DNA from 3 places in the Stutzerimonas sp. C6.4V genome. Region 1 is predicted to be linked to each of the others. Evidence: predicted binding sites of a transcription regulator. Region 1 holds the regulator's gene; each other region holds the start of a gene.
The links. The regulator FliA, encoded in region 1, starts transcription of late flagellar genes. The targets are predictions, from matches to a motif close to CTAAAGTTTNNNNNNNNNNNGCCGNTAA.
Positions count from the first base shown of each region.

Region 1 (4,590 bases):
TTGTCGAGCGCACCGAGAAACTGTTCGAATTCATTGTCGGCGGTGGCCAACTCGGGCTCGGGCATGACAACAGCAACGTCAGGCACGGCAACAGGCGCATCCGCACCGGCCGGCTCAGCCAGACGCGCCAGCGCTGCGAGCAGTTCAGGCGAAGCCGGAGTGACCTCAGTGCGCTCACGCACCTGGCTGAACATTTCATTGACGGCGTCCAGCGCCTGCAGCACGACATCCATCAATTCCGAGTCGACGCGTCGTTCACCCTTGCGCAGGATGTCGAAGACGTTTTCAGCGATGTGACAGCACTCGACCAGCTCGTGCAACTGGAGGAAACCGGCACCGCCCTTTACCGTGTGGAAACCGCGAAAAATCGCATTGAGCAACGCGGCGTCGTCGGGGCTGCTCTCCAGCTCCACCAGTTGCTCTGACAATAGTTCGAGAATCTCGCCGGCCTCAACCAGGAAGTCCTGGAGGATTTCTTCATCGGCGTCGAAGCTCATATTCACCTTCCCCTAAAAGCCCAGGCTTGAAAGCAGATCATCGACATCGTCCTGCCCGGATACGACATCCTCACGTATATCGGCATGCATCTGCGGACCTTCACCGTTGGAAGTCGCTTTTTCCTGTTTTTTCTTTTCCTGCTCGGCGAGCAGCTCTGCATGATCGTGCTTTATGCCGGCCACACGGTCGACTTGGCCGGCCATCAGCACCAGATTCAGCAGGTTGCTTTCAAGCTCGGTTATCAGACGGGTCACCCGCTTGATCACCTGGCCGGTGAGATCCTGGAAGTCTTGGGCCAGCATGATTTCGCTGAGATTCTGCGAGAGCTGGCTGCCGTCGTTCATGGTCCGCTGGAGGAATTGGTCAATGCGTTTGACCAGGTCGCGGAACTGTTCGGCGTTCATGTCACGACGCATGAAGCGCTGCCAGTCGGCCGTCAGGCTTTGCGCTTCGTAGCTTACGTAGTTGACCAGCGGCGCTGACTCCTCGACCAGATCCATGGTGCGGTTTGCCGCTTTCTCGGTCATTTCCACCACATAGGACAGCCGGTCGGTGGCGTCTGTGATCGGTGATGGGTCTCCACCAGCGGCACAGGTATCCATCTCCAGCTTGACGATGGCGTTGTGCAGTTCGCGGGTGAGCTTTCCGACTTCATGATAGAGACCCAGATTGCGGGCCTGATTAAGCTCGTTGAACATCTGCGCAGCGTCGTCGAAGCGGCCTTGCTGCAGGCTTTCAATCAGTTGGGGTGCATGGGCCTTCAGAGTCGCTTCGAACTCTGCAAGGCTTTGGTCTGTTTGCGTCATAGTGCCCTCGCGGCGTTACTTCAGCCGTTGACGCGCTCGAAAATCTTTTCGATTTTCTCTTTGAGCACTTGAGCCGTGAATGGCTTGACCACATAGCCGTTTACGCCTGCCTGTGCTGCCTCGATGATCTGGTCGCGCTTGGCTTCGGCAGTCACCATCAATACCGGCAGATGCTTCAGACGATCATCGGCACGCACTGCGCGCAACAGATCGATGCCACTCATGCCGGGCATGTTCCAGTCGGTGACGAGAAAGTCGAAACTGCCACTCTTGAGCATCGGCAGCGCGGTAGTACCGTCATCGGCCTCGGCCGTGTTGGTAAAGCCCAGATCACGCAAGAGATTCTTGATGATCCGTCTCATTGTCGAGAAGTCGTCGACGATGAGAATCTTCATGTTCTTGTCCAAGTACACCTCCGTAAATCCCGAAATCCCCAGCGCCCGCTCACGGTTCATGGCGGGCTCCGTGAATGAAGCTCGTAAAAAGCGGCCTCGAAATGCGTTATGCAAACCGGCTGCTAGCGGGCACGCCACTCGCCGAGGCGAGCTCGCAGACGCGCCGCGCACTGGCTGTGCAGCTGGCTCACCCGCGATTCGCTGACGCCCAGAACCTGGCCGATCTCCTTCAAGTTCAACTCTTCGTCGTAGTACAGCGAAAGCACCAGTTTTTCACGCTCCGGCAGGTTCGATATCGCATCGGCCAGGGCTTGCTGAAAACGCTCGTCCTCGAGATCACGAGACGGTTCCGGATGTGCACTGGCGGCTTCCTCGCCGAACTCCCCGTGCTCGCCCTCCGTCAGCAGGTCATCAAAGCTAAACAGGCGGCTGCCCAGGGTGTCGCCCAGAATGCCGTAGTACTCATCGAGACTCAATTTAAGTTCGGCCGCAACTTCATGATCTTTAGCGTCGCGACCGGTTTTGGCTTCAATTGTGCGAATCGCCTCGCTGACCATGCGCGAGTTGCGGTGAACCGAGCGCGGCGCCCAGTCACCCTTGCGCACTTCGTCGAGCATCGCACCTCGAATGCGGATGCCTGCGTAGGTCTCGAAACTGGCGCCTTTGCCGGAATCGTACTTCTTGGACGCCTCGAGCAGACCGATCATGCCCGCCTGCATCAGGTCATCGACCTGCACGCTCGCCGGCAAGCGCGCCAGGAGGTGGTAGGCGATGCGCTTGACCAACGGCGCGTACTGATCGATGAGCTGGTATTGAGCGTCTTTAGCCTGAGCTTTGCTGTAATACATACCGAGTCCAGCCGCTATTGTTCGTTAGGCTCTGAGGCGGGCCTGACCAGGCGCTCCACAAAAAATTCCAGATGACCACGCGGCGTTGCCGGTAGCGGCCAGGTATCGACCTTCTGTGCAATTGCCTTGAAGGCCAGTGAAGACTTCGCTCGCGGATAGGCCTCGTACACGGCGCGCTGCTTCTGCACGGCCTTTCGAACCGCCTCGTCGTAGGGGATCGCGCCGACGTACTGCAGCGCCACGTCCAGGAAACGCTCCGTCACCTTGGTCAATTTGGCGAACAGGTTACGGCCTTCCTGGGGCGCATGGGCCATGTTGGCCAGAACCCGGAAGCGGCTGATGCCATAGTCTCGATTGAGTAGCTTGATCAGCGCGTAGGCATCGGTGATCGAGGTCGGCTCATCGGTCACCACCAGCAGCACTTCCTGCGCGGCGCGGACGAAACTCACCACGCCGTCGCCGATACCGGCCGCCGTGTCAATGATCAGGACGTCGACATCGCTGCCAATGTCGCTGAATGCCTGGATCAGCCCCGAGTGCTGCAGGGTCGACAGCTGGACCATGCTTTGCGTACCGGAAGCGGCCGGAACGATGCGCACGCCGCCCGGCCCCTGAATCAGCACATCGCGAAGATCGCATTCGCCGGAAATGACGTCGGCCAGCGTGCGCTTGGTCGTCAGACCAAGGAGTACGTCGACATTGGCCAGCCCCAGGTCAGCATCGAGCAGAACCACCCGCCGCCCGAGATCGGCCAAAGCCAGCGCCAGATTGACCGACACGTTGGTCTTGCCGACGCCACCCTTGCCGCCGGTCACCGCAATCACCTGTACGGGATGCATACCCATGTTTACACGCCTATATCTTGCTGGGGCCCGGAGGCCATCGATGCGTTCAGCGTGAACGCGTCATCTTTGTCTGTGTGAAAGGCCGGTGCGTTCATCCGACCTTCCGTGAACCGTTGTAGAGCTCGGAAAACATGTCAGCCATCGCCTCCTCGCTGGGCGCCTCCTCTGATTGCAGACTCACCGCCCGACTCACGAGCTGGTGGCTGCGAGGAAGGTGCAGGTCATCAGGGATGCGCGGGCCATCAGCGAGGTAGGCTATCGGCATATGCTGGCTGATCGTGAGCCCAAGGACATCTCCAAGGCTACCGGCCTCATCCAGTTTAGTCAGAATACAACCAGCCAGCCCACAACGCCGGTAGTTGTGCCACGCAGCCTTGAGCACCTGGCTCTGGCTGGTCGCGGCCAGCACCAGGTAATTCTTCGATTTGATACCCCGGTCAGCCAGTGCTTCGAGTTGCTTGCGCATCATCGGGTCGCCTGCCGGCAGACCGGCCGTGTCGATGAGAATCAGGCGTTTGCGGGCCACCGACTCGAGGGTCTTGCTCAACGGCTGGCCGGGATCGATCTGGAGGACCGGCACATTGAGGATACGACCGAGGGTCTTGAGCTGCTCCTGCGCACCGATGCGGTAATTATCCATACTTGCCAGGGCAATGCTTTGCGGCCCGTGCTTGAGCACATAGCGTGCCGCCAGCTTGGACAGGGTGGTGGTTTTTCCGGCACCCGCCGGACCGACCAGAGCAATGATGCCGCCCGCTTCCAGCGGCTCGGCCTCCGTAACCTTGATGGCATGTGCCAGATGCGCCAGCAGCATCCGCCACGCCTGTCGCGGCTCGGCGACACCGGCTACCTTTTCGAGCAGGGCACGCGACAGATCGGCAGGCAGCCCGATGCGCTGCAGGCGGCGCCAGAGACCCGCCTGCTGAGGGCGGCGGCTCTGCTCCTGTCCCCAGGCAATCGAGCCGAGCTGCATTTCGATCAACTCACGCAGCCCTTGCAGTTCTGACTGCATGGCCTCCATCGCCCGCGAATCCGTCGCGGTAGCAGTAGCAGGTGCTGGCCGAGCCGCGGCGGCAGGTTTCTCATCAAGCAATTGACGGTCCTGAACGGCCTGTGGACGCGGTGCGCTGAGCTCGGCATGGGCTGTGGCGATGCGCGCCTGAGTCTTGCGCAATTCGCTCTCAAGGGCCGGATTCGG
Region 1 covers NZ_JBZUBM010000001.1:2,206,609-2,211,198, forward strand. Annotated here, with positions in the region: gene AC4LFW_RS10325 (chemotaxis protein CheA) at 1-497, opposite strand, end outside; gene AC4LFW_RS10330 (protein phosphatase CheZ) at 510-1,304, opposite strand; gene AC4LFW_RS10335 (chemotaxis response regulator CheY) at 1,325-1,699, opposite strand; gene fliA (RNA polymerase sigma factor FliA) at 1,822-2,547, opposite strand; gene fleN (flagellar synthesis regulator FleN) at 2,562-3,392, opposite strand; gene flhF (flagellar biosynthesis GTPase FlhF) at 3,484-4,590, opposite strand, start outside.

Region 2 (4,590 bases), 390 kb from region 1:
GCCAGCGTGGCAAACCCGGACTCGGCAAGCGTTCCGGCCACCAGCCCGAAAATACCCAGCGGCGCGAAGCGGATCACGACCTTGACGATAAGGGTTACCCCTTCCGAGATATCGGCAACAAGGTCGCGCGTGCTTTCGCGCGCATGTCGAAATGCGAATCCAAGCCCGACGGCCCAGGCCAGGATGCCGATGAAATTGCCATCAATGAGCGCGTGCACCGGATTGTCCACGACATTGAACAGCAGCGTCTGTAGTACGGCGCCAACGCCTGCAGGCGGTACGACATCGCTCGCCTGGCTGACCAGCGTTAGACCAGTAGGGAACAGGAAACTGGCGATGACAGCAACCGCAGCAGCACTCACCGTACCCAGGGCATAGAGCAGTAGGATCGGGCGGATATGCGTCGGCTGCCCACGTTTGTGGTTGGCAAGCGAGGCGGTCACCAGCACGAACACCAGGATCGGTGCGACAGCCTTCAGACCGGCAACGAACAGGTTGCCCAGCAGACTGACCGACCGGGCCACCTCTGGCCATAGCCAGGCCAGCAAACAACCGGCTACGAGCCCGACCACAATCTGGCTGACCAGGCCGACACGGTTGTAAGCGCGGAAAAGATGGGTTGAGAGGTTGGACATGGCGAGTTCTCGGCGTATGCGGCTGGACCGGACAAGCCTGTCGCCCTCAAGCGAACGGCATGCCCGGTGAAAAACGCCGAATGGTACGCATCTCGACGCGGTCTGCACAGCTCCGAGGCACAGCGGCCGCTGCAGCGCGACCTTTCGCCACTGCGCGGTACGGCGACATCCTACTGGCCATCGCCGGCCAGGTCAGATGCGGAACCGGGAGACCAGCTCGTTGAGGTTGATTGCCAGCGATGCCAGTTCCTGGCTTGCCGCACTCGTCTGGTTGGCGCCCGCTGAGGACTGCAGCGAGAGATCGCGTATGTTAATCAGGTTGCGGTCCACTTCACGCGCGACCTGAGCCTGCTCTTCCGACGCGCTGGCAATCACCAGGTTGCGCTCGCTGATCTGGCTTATAGCACGAGCGATGCCGTCCAGCGCCTCACCGGCAGCCCGCGCCACATCTAGGGTCGAGCGCGCACGCTCGTTGCTGGACTGCATGGCCTGCACCGCTTTGTCGGTACCCTGGTGGACATCGCCTATCATCTGCTCGATTTCCTGGGTCGATTGCTGGGTTCGGTGGGCCAGCGCCCTGACCTCGTCAGCAACCACGGCAAAGCCTCGCCCTGCATCGCCGGCACGGGCAGCCTCGATCGCAGCATTAAGGGCCAGTAGATTGGTCTGCTCGGCAATCGAACGGATCACATCCAGCACCTTGCTGATGTCCCGCACTTGCCCCGCAAGCTGTTCCACCTGGTTCGAGGTGGTGGTGACATCGCCCGCCAGCAGCCCAATCGACTCAACGGTCCTGATGACCTGTTGCCGACCGTGCTGCGCCGTAGCATCCGATTCACGCGACGCTTCGGAGGTAGCGACTGCATTGCGAGCGACCTCGTCCACCGCTGCGGTCATCTGGTTCACCGCCGTCGCAGCCTGCTCAATCTCATGGTTCTGCTGGTGCAGCCCGCGGGTCGAGTCCTCGGTTACGGCATTCAGTTCTTCGGCAGCCGAAGCCAGCTGATTGGAGGAGTCCGATATGCCCTGGATGGTGCTGCGCAGGCTTTGCTGCATGGCTCTCAACGCAGCCAACAGCCGTGCAGGTTCGTCTTTCCCCTCAACCACGAACTCGAGCGTCAGGTCGCCAGAGGCTACCTTCTCAGCGACCTCAAGTGCCTGTTTCAACGGCTGAACGATGCTGCGCGTAAACAGCAATGCCAGAACTACCGTAATTATCGCAGCCAGGCCAATAGTGACGGTTACCCAGATAACAGCCGTTTCATACGCAGCCAAGGCGCGGCCTGCTGCATTGCTGGCCTGTTCACTGTTTATGAGTTGAAGATCAAGTAGAGCGCGAGTCATCTCGTCCGCATGTGTATTGATCGGTCCGCTCATAACCTCAGTTGCCTGATCTCTTGCACCTTGCGTAACGAAATCAACGATCCTGCGCTGTTCGCTGAAATATTGAGACTGGGCGCTCACGAACCGCTCGTAAGTAGCTTTTTCATTGGCGGTCGTGAGTCTCTTTGCGTACGCGGCATTGAGCGCGCCGACATCTTCAGCGAGCTTAGTCAGGGACTGCTTGGTTGAAACCAGCGCTTCGCCTTGAACCAACATCGACCGCATGGTTAAGGCACGAATGCGTAACATCGCTGCGTTTAGCTCGCTCAAGCTGACAATGCTGGGCAACCAGTTCTGGTCCACCTCACTTGATTCCCTACGCATATCCTTCATCTGATTCAAAGCGAACAGACCGAGCAAAAGGACGATGAGTCCTATCAGGCCAAACCCTATGACAGAGCGGGTAGAGACATTTAAATTGCGAATCGACATGGGAATTCCTGCTCCATAATGCGCTGCAGAATCGCAGCGACTCTGCAACCAACTATCGGAGCAAGAACGTCAACCTTGAACTTTTGACGCCATAAAAAAGGCGATTTTAGGTGGAGTCCGACGGATGGTTTCGTGCTCGAAACGCGACTCCCTGCTAACGCACCGCCGCCTGTCCGCTACGTGGCAATAAACCGAGAAAATTATCTCTTGCCACCTTCGTTGCAACCGACTCCGGCAACGCATCGAGGAACGGATCGAACGCACGCATTCCCTCGCCCAGTGAATCGAAACGACCAACGACATCGGATCCAATCATAAAGCGTGTCGGGTGACGCTTGACCAGGGCGACCCAGTCCGCATCCGGCGTGCCCGCCTCGTCAAGCAGATAGGGCCGAAGCATGGTCCACGACAGGTCGATATAGAGGTTTGGGTAGTCATCAAGCAGTCGTTTTACCGTGGGCAGCAGGAAATCGAGCTTCTCCTGGTGGCGATGCAGCTCCATGCTCGTTCCTGCATGCGCCCAGATGAACCGCGTATGGGGATGGTTGCGTAGTGGCTCTTCCAGCTCTGTCAGATAGAGCGGATTTCGCTCGCGCTTGGAAGTGATGTTCGAGTGCAGCATCACCGGCAGATCGAACTCAGCCGCAAGATGGTAGACGCGGGTAAGCGCTTCGTTATTGGCGCGCGGCGTATCGCCCTGGGTCAGAGCGGTCACGTCATCATGCCGGGTAAAGACCTCGCCAATCCCCTGCCAGAGGCCGGGGTCAAGATCGAGCATGCGCCTGATATGCGCGTCGGCATTCTTGTCGTTGGGATTGAAACCAGACAGAAACGGATGGAAGCGCTTGCGCTGCTGCTGATCGAGCTCCTTGAGCGCCGCTGCGACGACTACATCGGTCGCGCTATACCAATAGACCGGCGCGTCGTCACCGGCGTAATAGCGGGGGCGCTTGGGCTCGTTCTCGTGCCATTTTTTCGCAACAGGGATGCCGCTGATCATCACATGGTCAATGTCACCCTTGTCCATGGCCTTCAGCAGCTGATCCATGCCGTCGCTTTCCTGGAAAAAATCGACGTAGTGCAGGTGCGCGTCGCTGTAGTGATAGTCCCGTGCCTGCAATGGGGTAACAGCAACAAGCAGGCACAACGCAGTGAAACAGTTACGAATGTTGAACAATCCAAGTCCTCCTGGCGACCAAGCGGATAGACCGCCCCACCGCCTGACGGTTCGCAACGGTATCGCTTCGATACCAGCGAGACCCTGCAGCTTCCGGGTGCCCAGCACCGAACAAAAAAAAGGCCCGTCTGGGACGGGCCTCTGGAGCACTCAGGACGATGTGGTCAGGCGGACAATTCAACCAGCAGCCTGTTCAGCCGCTGCACATAGGCTGCAGGGTCTTTCAGGCTGTCGCCTGCGGCCAGCGCGGCCTGATCGAAGAGGATGTGCGACAGGTCCGCAAAGCGGTCCTCATCCGGCTCTGCATCAAGCTTCTCGATCAGCGGGTGCGCCGGGTTGATCTCGAAGATCGGCTTGGACTCCGGCACCTTCTGCCCGCTGGCTTCGAGAATCTGGCGCATCTGCAGACCCAGATCCTGTTCACCGATGGCGAGGATGGCTGGAGAATCAGTCAACCGATGCGATACACGTACTTCAGCGACCTCGTCACCCAGCGCCGCCTTGAGGCGCTCGACCAGCCCTTCCTTGGCCTTGGCGATTTCTTCCTGGGCCTTCTTGTCCTCTTCCGAGTCCAGCTTGCCCAGGTCGAGATCGCCGCGAGCGACGTCCACGAACTGTTTGCCGTCGAACTCGGTCAGGTAGCTCATCAGCCACTCGTCGATACGGTCGGTCAGCAACAGTACTTCGATGCCTTTCTTGCGGAACACTTCCAGATGCGGGCTGTTCTTGACCTGTGCGTAGGATTCGCCGGTGAGGTAGTAGACCTTGTCCTGCCCTTCCTTGACGCGACCCAGGTAGTCGGCCAGCGAAACGCTTTGCTCGCCAGAGGTGTCGCTGGTGGAGGCGAAACGCAACAGACCCGCAATCTTCTCCTTGTTGGCGAAGTCCTCTGCCGGCCCTTCCTTGAGCACCTGGCCGAATTGCTTCCAGAAGCTCTTGTAGTCGTCGGGTTTGTCCTTCGCC
Region 2 covers NZ_JBZUBM010000001.1:1,816,050-1,820,639, forward strand. Annotated here, with positions in the region: gene sstT (serine/threonine transporter SstT) at 1-635, opposite strand, end outside; gene AC4LFW_RS08510 (methyl-accepting chemotaxis protein) at 828-2,450, opposite strand; gene AC4LFW_RS08515 (amidohydrolase family protein) at 2,605-3,618, opposite strand; gene htpG (molecular chaperone HtpG) at 3,792-4,590, opposite strand, start outside.
Region 2: the regulator FliA is predicted to act here: its motif matches at 2,503-2,530, upstream of AC4LFW_RS08510 (methyl-accepting chemotaxis protein).

Region 3 (4,590 bases), on a different contig from region 1:
GGCGCGGAGCATCAGCTGGTCATTGGTCTGCCAGGACAGGTAGGCCCACTCCAGATTGGCTTTCCACTCATCCTGCTGCGCCTTGGCGGTAGCCTGAACGGTGACGCCTACGGTGTCGGTGATGCCATAGCTCAACTGAGCGCCGAATTTGGACAGCTGGTCGCCGCGCCAGGAATCGTTGGTCTGGCCTTGAACACCATAGCTGCGACCGTCATCTTCGCCACCCAGGTGGGTGAATCCGACGGTGCCGAAGCCATTGAAGCGATGCTCGCCCTGATCCAGGGCAAAGGCTGGGGTGGTTGCCAGGCAGACGGCTGCCAGGCTGATAACACGTACTGCGGTCATCAGGTGTGCTCCTAAAGCATTTAAACGCGGAATTGGGCCGTGGCCGCACGCAGGTGATCGCCCGTGCTGACCAATTGCTCACCCAGACGGGCAGTGGCTTCGGCGCCGTTTGCGGTTGCTTGTGCGTCCTGCTGCAACACTTGGGTTTCTTGTCTGATGGAACTCGACAGGCCGATCTGCTCCTGGGTGAACTGGGCGATGCCGGCGTTGAGTTCGTCGATCTGGTTGACGGTCTGGGCGATGGTCTCGAGCAGCTGGGTTGCCTCGACTGAACGATCGATGCTGGCCCTGGACTTTTCGCCATTGCTGTTCATCACGTTGAGCACGGTATTGGCGCTGCTTTGCAGGCGCTGGATGATCTGCTGGATCTCCGCGGTGGAGGCGGCGGTCTTCTGCGCCAGGTTGCGCACTTCGTCAGCCACCACGGCAAAGCCACGGCCCTGTTCGCCAGCGCGTGCGGCTTCGATGGCTGCGTTCAGCGCGAGCAGATTGGTCTGTTCGGCAATGCTGCGAATAACCGTCAGTACCGAGCCGACCTCCTGGGTTTCCTCTTCCAGCTGTTCCATTGCCTGCACGGCGCTCATCACGCTGTCGCCCAAGTCGCTGATGCCGCTGGACAGGCTGCCGATATATTCGCGAGCAGTGGCGGCCTGGCGAGCAGCCGAGTTGGCCTCGTTGGAGGCCTGCTGCGAGCGCTGCGCCACTTCCTGAATGCTGCCGGTCATGGTGAGGATGTCGCGAGAAATGGACTCAGTGTGATGTTGCTGCGACTTGGCGTTTTCTTCCGAGCCCTGGGTCAGGGTATATAGCTCCTTGGATACCTGGCCGAGTGGGCTGGCGGCCTCGATGATCTGACGGATGGTCTGCTGCAACTTGTCGAGAAAGCCGTTGAACAGCTCGATCATGGCGCCAATTTCGTCATTCGATTTGACGTTCACTCGCTGCGTGAGATCGCCATCGCCGCGTGCAATGGATTGCAGCGAGGCGATCACGCCGCGCACGTTGGCCATGACGCTTCGAATGACCAGCCAGGCGCCGAGGCCGACCACCAGGATGAGCACAAGGGAAAGAATGATGCCCAGCCGCGTGGTGTGTCCGTTGGCCACGCGGGTCTCGGCGAGGGTCTCCTGGAACTGCTGGTAGGCGCCCGCGCGGAAGTCAGTTGCCAGAGTCTGTGCCTGGGCAAGATCACTGGCCATACGATCCAGGTTCGGGCGCAAGTCATCGAACGAGGCGCTGCCATCGATCAGCTTCGCTGAAGCCTGGAGGGCATTGTCGGCATAGGCCTTGACCGCATTGCGCCAATTGTCGAGCGACTGTAGCCGTTGCGGTTGAGCGTTCAGAAGCGACGCGAGCGACGCCTGCTGCGCATCTATTTCGCCTAGCACTCCACGCGCCTCGTCGAGCATGCCTGGCTCACCGGCTGCCACCGCGTTGTTAAGCAGGCCCGGTATGCGGGAAAACTGGAAGATCACCGCGTCGGTTTTTTCCAATGTCGGATAGCTTTGTGTCTCGATGCTGACCAGGCGCGAATCCGTCGCAGACAGCTGCAGCGAGGTATAGCCGACATAGAGAATCAGACCGAGCAGGGCGACAGCGGGCACCAGCGACAACTTGGCGGTCAGTGAGAAATTCTTGAACATGCATCGACTCCACGGCGGGCGGCGGATACTACGGGATGACGCGTGATAGCGAAATGCCATACATCGGTTATTAATTTTATGAATGGCATAGCGTTACGCTATCGGATGAAATGGTTCGAACTTGAGCACGGCCGGCCCAAAAAAAAACCGCCCCGAGGGGCGGTTCATGTGGCGGGAGGTTGCGGGTTATAGCCCGTTCTTGGCCTTGAACTCGCGGCGGCGGCGGTGCAGGACCGGCTCGGTGTAGCCGTTCGGCTGCTTGGTGCCTTCGAGCACCAGTTCCAGGGCTGCCTGGAAGGCCACGCTGTTATCGAAGTCAGGCGCCATCGGACGGTACAGCGGGTCACCCTCATTCTGACGGTCGACCACCGGGGCCATGCGCTTGAGGCTCTCGATCACCTGATCCTCCGTTACCACGCCGTGGCGCATCCAGTTGGCCACGTGCTGGCTGGAGATACGCAGCGTCGCACGGTCTTCCATCAGTGCGATGTCGTTGATGTCCGGCACCTTGGAGCAGCCGACGCCTTGCTCGACCCAGCGGACCATGTAGCCGAGGATGCCCTGCGAGTTGTTGTCCAGCTCGTTGCGCTTCTCTTCCTCGCTCCAGTTGGTGTCTTGCGCCAGCGGGATGGTGAGGATGTCGTCGATGGACGCCTTCTCGCGCTTGGCAAGCTCGGCCTGGCGCGCCTGCACGTCTACCTTGTGGTAGTGCATGGCGTGAAGGGTGGCAGCGGTCGGTGACGGCACCCAGGCGGTGTTGGCACCGGCCATGGGATGACCGATCTTCTGTTCGAGCATCGCGGCCATCAGGTCAGGCATGGCCCACATGCCCTTGCCGATCTGCGCCTTGCCCTGCAGGCCGCAGGCCAGGCCGACGTCAACGTTGTTGTTCTCATAGGCGCTGATCCACTTCTCGGCCTTCATGGCGGCCTTGCGCACCATCGGGCCGGCTTCCATAGAGGTGTGGATTTCGTCGCCAGTGCGGTCGAGGAAGCCAGTGTTGATGAACACCACGCGCTCACGCGCTTCCTTGATGCAGGCCTTGAGGTTGACCGTGGTACGGCGCTCCTCGTCCATGATGCCGACCTTGAGCGTGTTGCGCGGCAGGCCGAGGACGTCCTCGACGCGGCCGAACAGCTCGGTGGCGAAGGCGACTTCTTCCGGGCCGTGCATCTTCGGCTTGACGATGTACATCGAGCCGGTGCGGCTGTTGGCGCGGGTGGAGTTGCCCTTGAGGTTGTGCATCGCGGCGAGGCTGGTGAACAGGCCGTCCATGATGCCTTCCGGTACTTCGTTGCCGTCCTTGTCGAGAATGGCGTCGTTGGTCATCAGGTGCCCGACGTTGCGGATGAACAGCAGGGAGCGGCCATGCAGGGTCAGTTCACCGTTGCCGTCGGCCTGGGTGTAAACGCGGTCCGGGTTCATGGCGCGGGTGATGCGCTTGCCGCCCTTGTCCAGTTCCTCGACCAGGTCGCCCTTCATCAGGCCGAGCCAGTTGCGGTAGACGATGGTCTTGTCGTCGGCGTCGACGGCGGCGATGGAGTCTTCGCAGTCCATGATCGTGGTCAGCGCCGATTCCATCAGGATGTCTTTCACGCCGGCCGCATCGGTCTGGCCGATCGGGCTGGACGGGTCGATCTGGATCTCAAAGTGGATGCCGTTGTGCTTGAGCAGCACGGCGATCGGCGCATTGGCGTCGCCCTGGAAGCCGCGCAGCTGCGCGGGGTTCTGCAGGCCGGTGGTGCTGCCGTCCTTCAGCGCGACGGTGAGCTTGCCATCTTCGATGCGGTAGCCGGTGGCGTCGGCATGCGAGCCGGTTTCCAATGGAGCGGCTTCGTCGAGGAAGGCGCGGGCATAGGCAATGACCTTGTTGCCGCGGATCTCGTTGTAGCCCGGGCCTTTGCTGGCGCCACCTTCTTCGGAAATGGCGTCGGTGCCGTAGAGCGCGTCATACAGCGAGCCCCAGCGCGCGTTGGCGGCGTTCAGCGCGAAGCGCGCGTTCATGATTGGCACCACCAGCTGCGGGCCGGCCATGCTGGCGATTTCTTCGTCGACGTTCTGGGTAGTGGCCTGGAAATCTTCGGCTTCCGGCAGCAGGTAACCGATCTCCTGCAGGAAGCTCTTGTACGCCGCTGCGTCGTGGGCCTGACCGGCGCGGGCCTGATGCCAGGCATCGATCTGCGCCTGCAGCTCGTCACGCTTGGCCAGCAGCGCGCGGTTCTTTGGCGCCAGGTCATGAATGACGCCCGAAGCGCCGGCCCAGAAGGCGTCGGCATCGACGCCGGTACCAGGAATCGCTTCGTTGTTCACGAAGTCGTACAGGACTTTGGCGACCTGCAGGCCACCGACTTGAACGCGCTCAGTCATCTCTCGCCTCACTTGGTTTTTCTTCAAATCCGTCGGACAGCTTCTTCTTGTAGTCCGGGTCGCCGGATACTACATGAAGCTGTTTGGAAAATCAGTCCGTCACGTTTGGGCCCGCAGAAGCGCGGCGAGGGCCGACTTGGTGCTGCCACTGGGCGTCGGACGTAGTAGTTTGAGCGGTCTGTTCTATACCTATGGAGCCGGACGCAGGCGGCGCGATCCCTGGCGTTCACCATCC
Region 3 covers NZ_JBZUBM010000002.1:1,090,967-1,095,556, forward strand. Annotated here, with positions in the region: gene AC4LFW_RS20850 (hypothetical protein) at 1-345, opposite strand, end outside; gene AC4LFW_RS20855 (methyl-accepting chemotaxis protein) at 366-1,988, opposite strand; gene AC4LFW_RS20860 (malate synthase G) at 2,175-4,355, opposite strand.
Region 3: the regulator FliA is predicted to act here: its motif matches at 2,087-2,114, upstream of AC4LFW_RS20855 (methyl-accepting chemotaxis protein).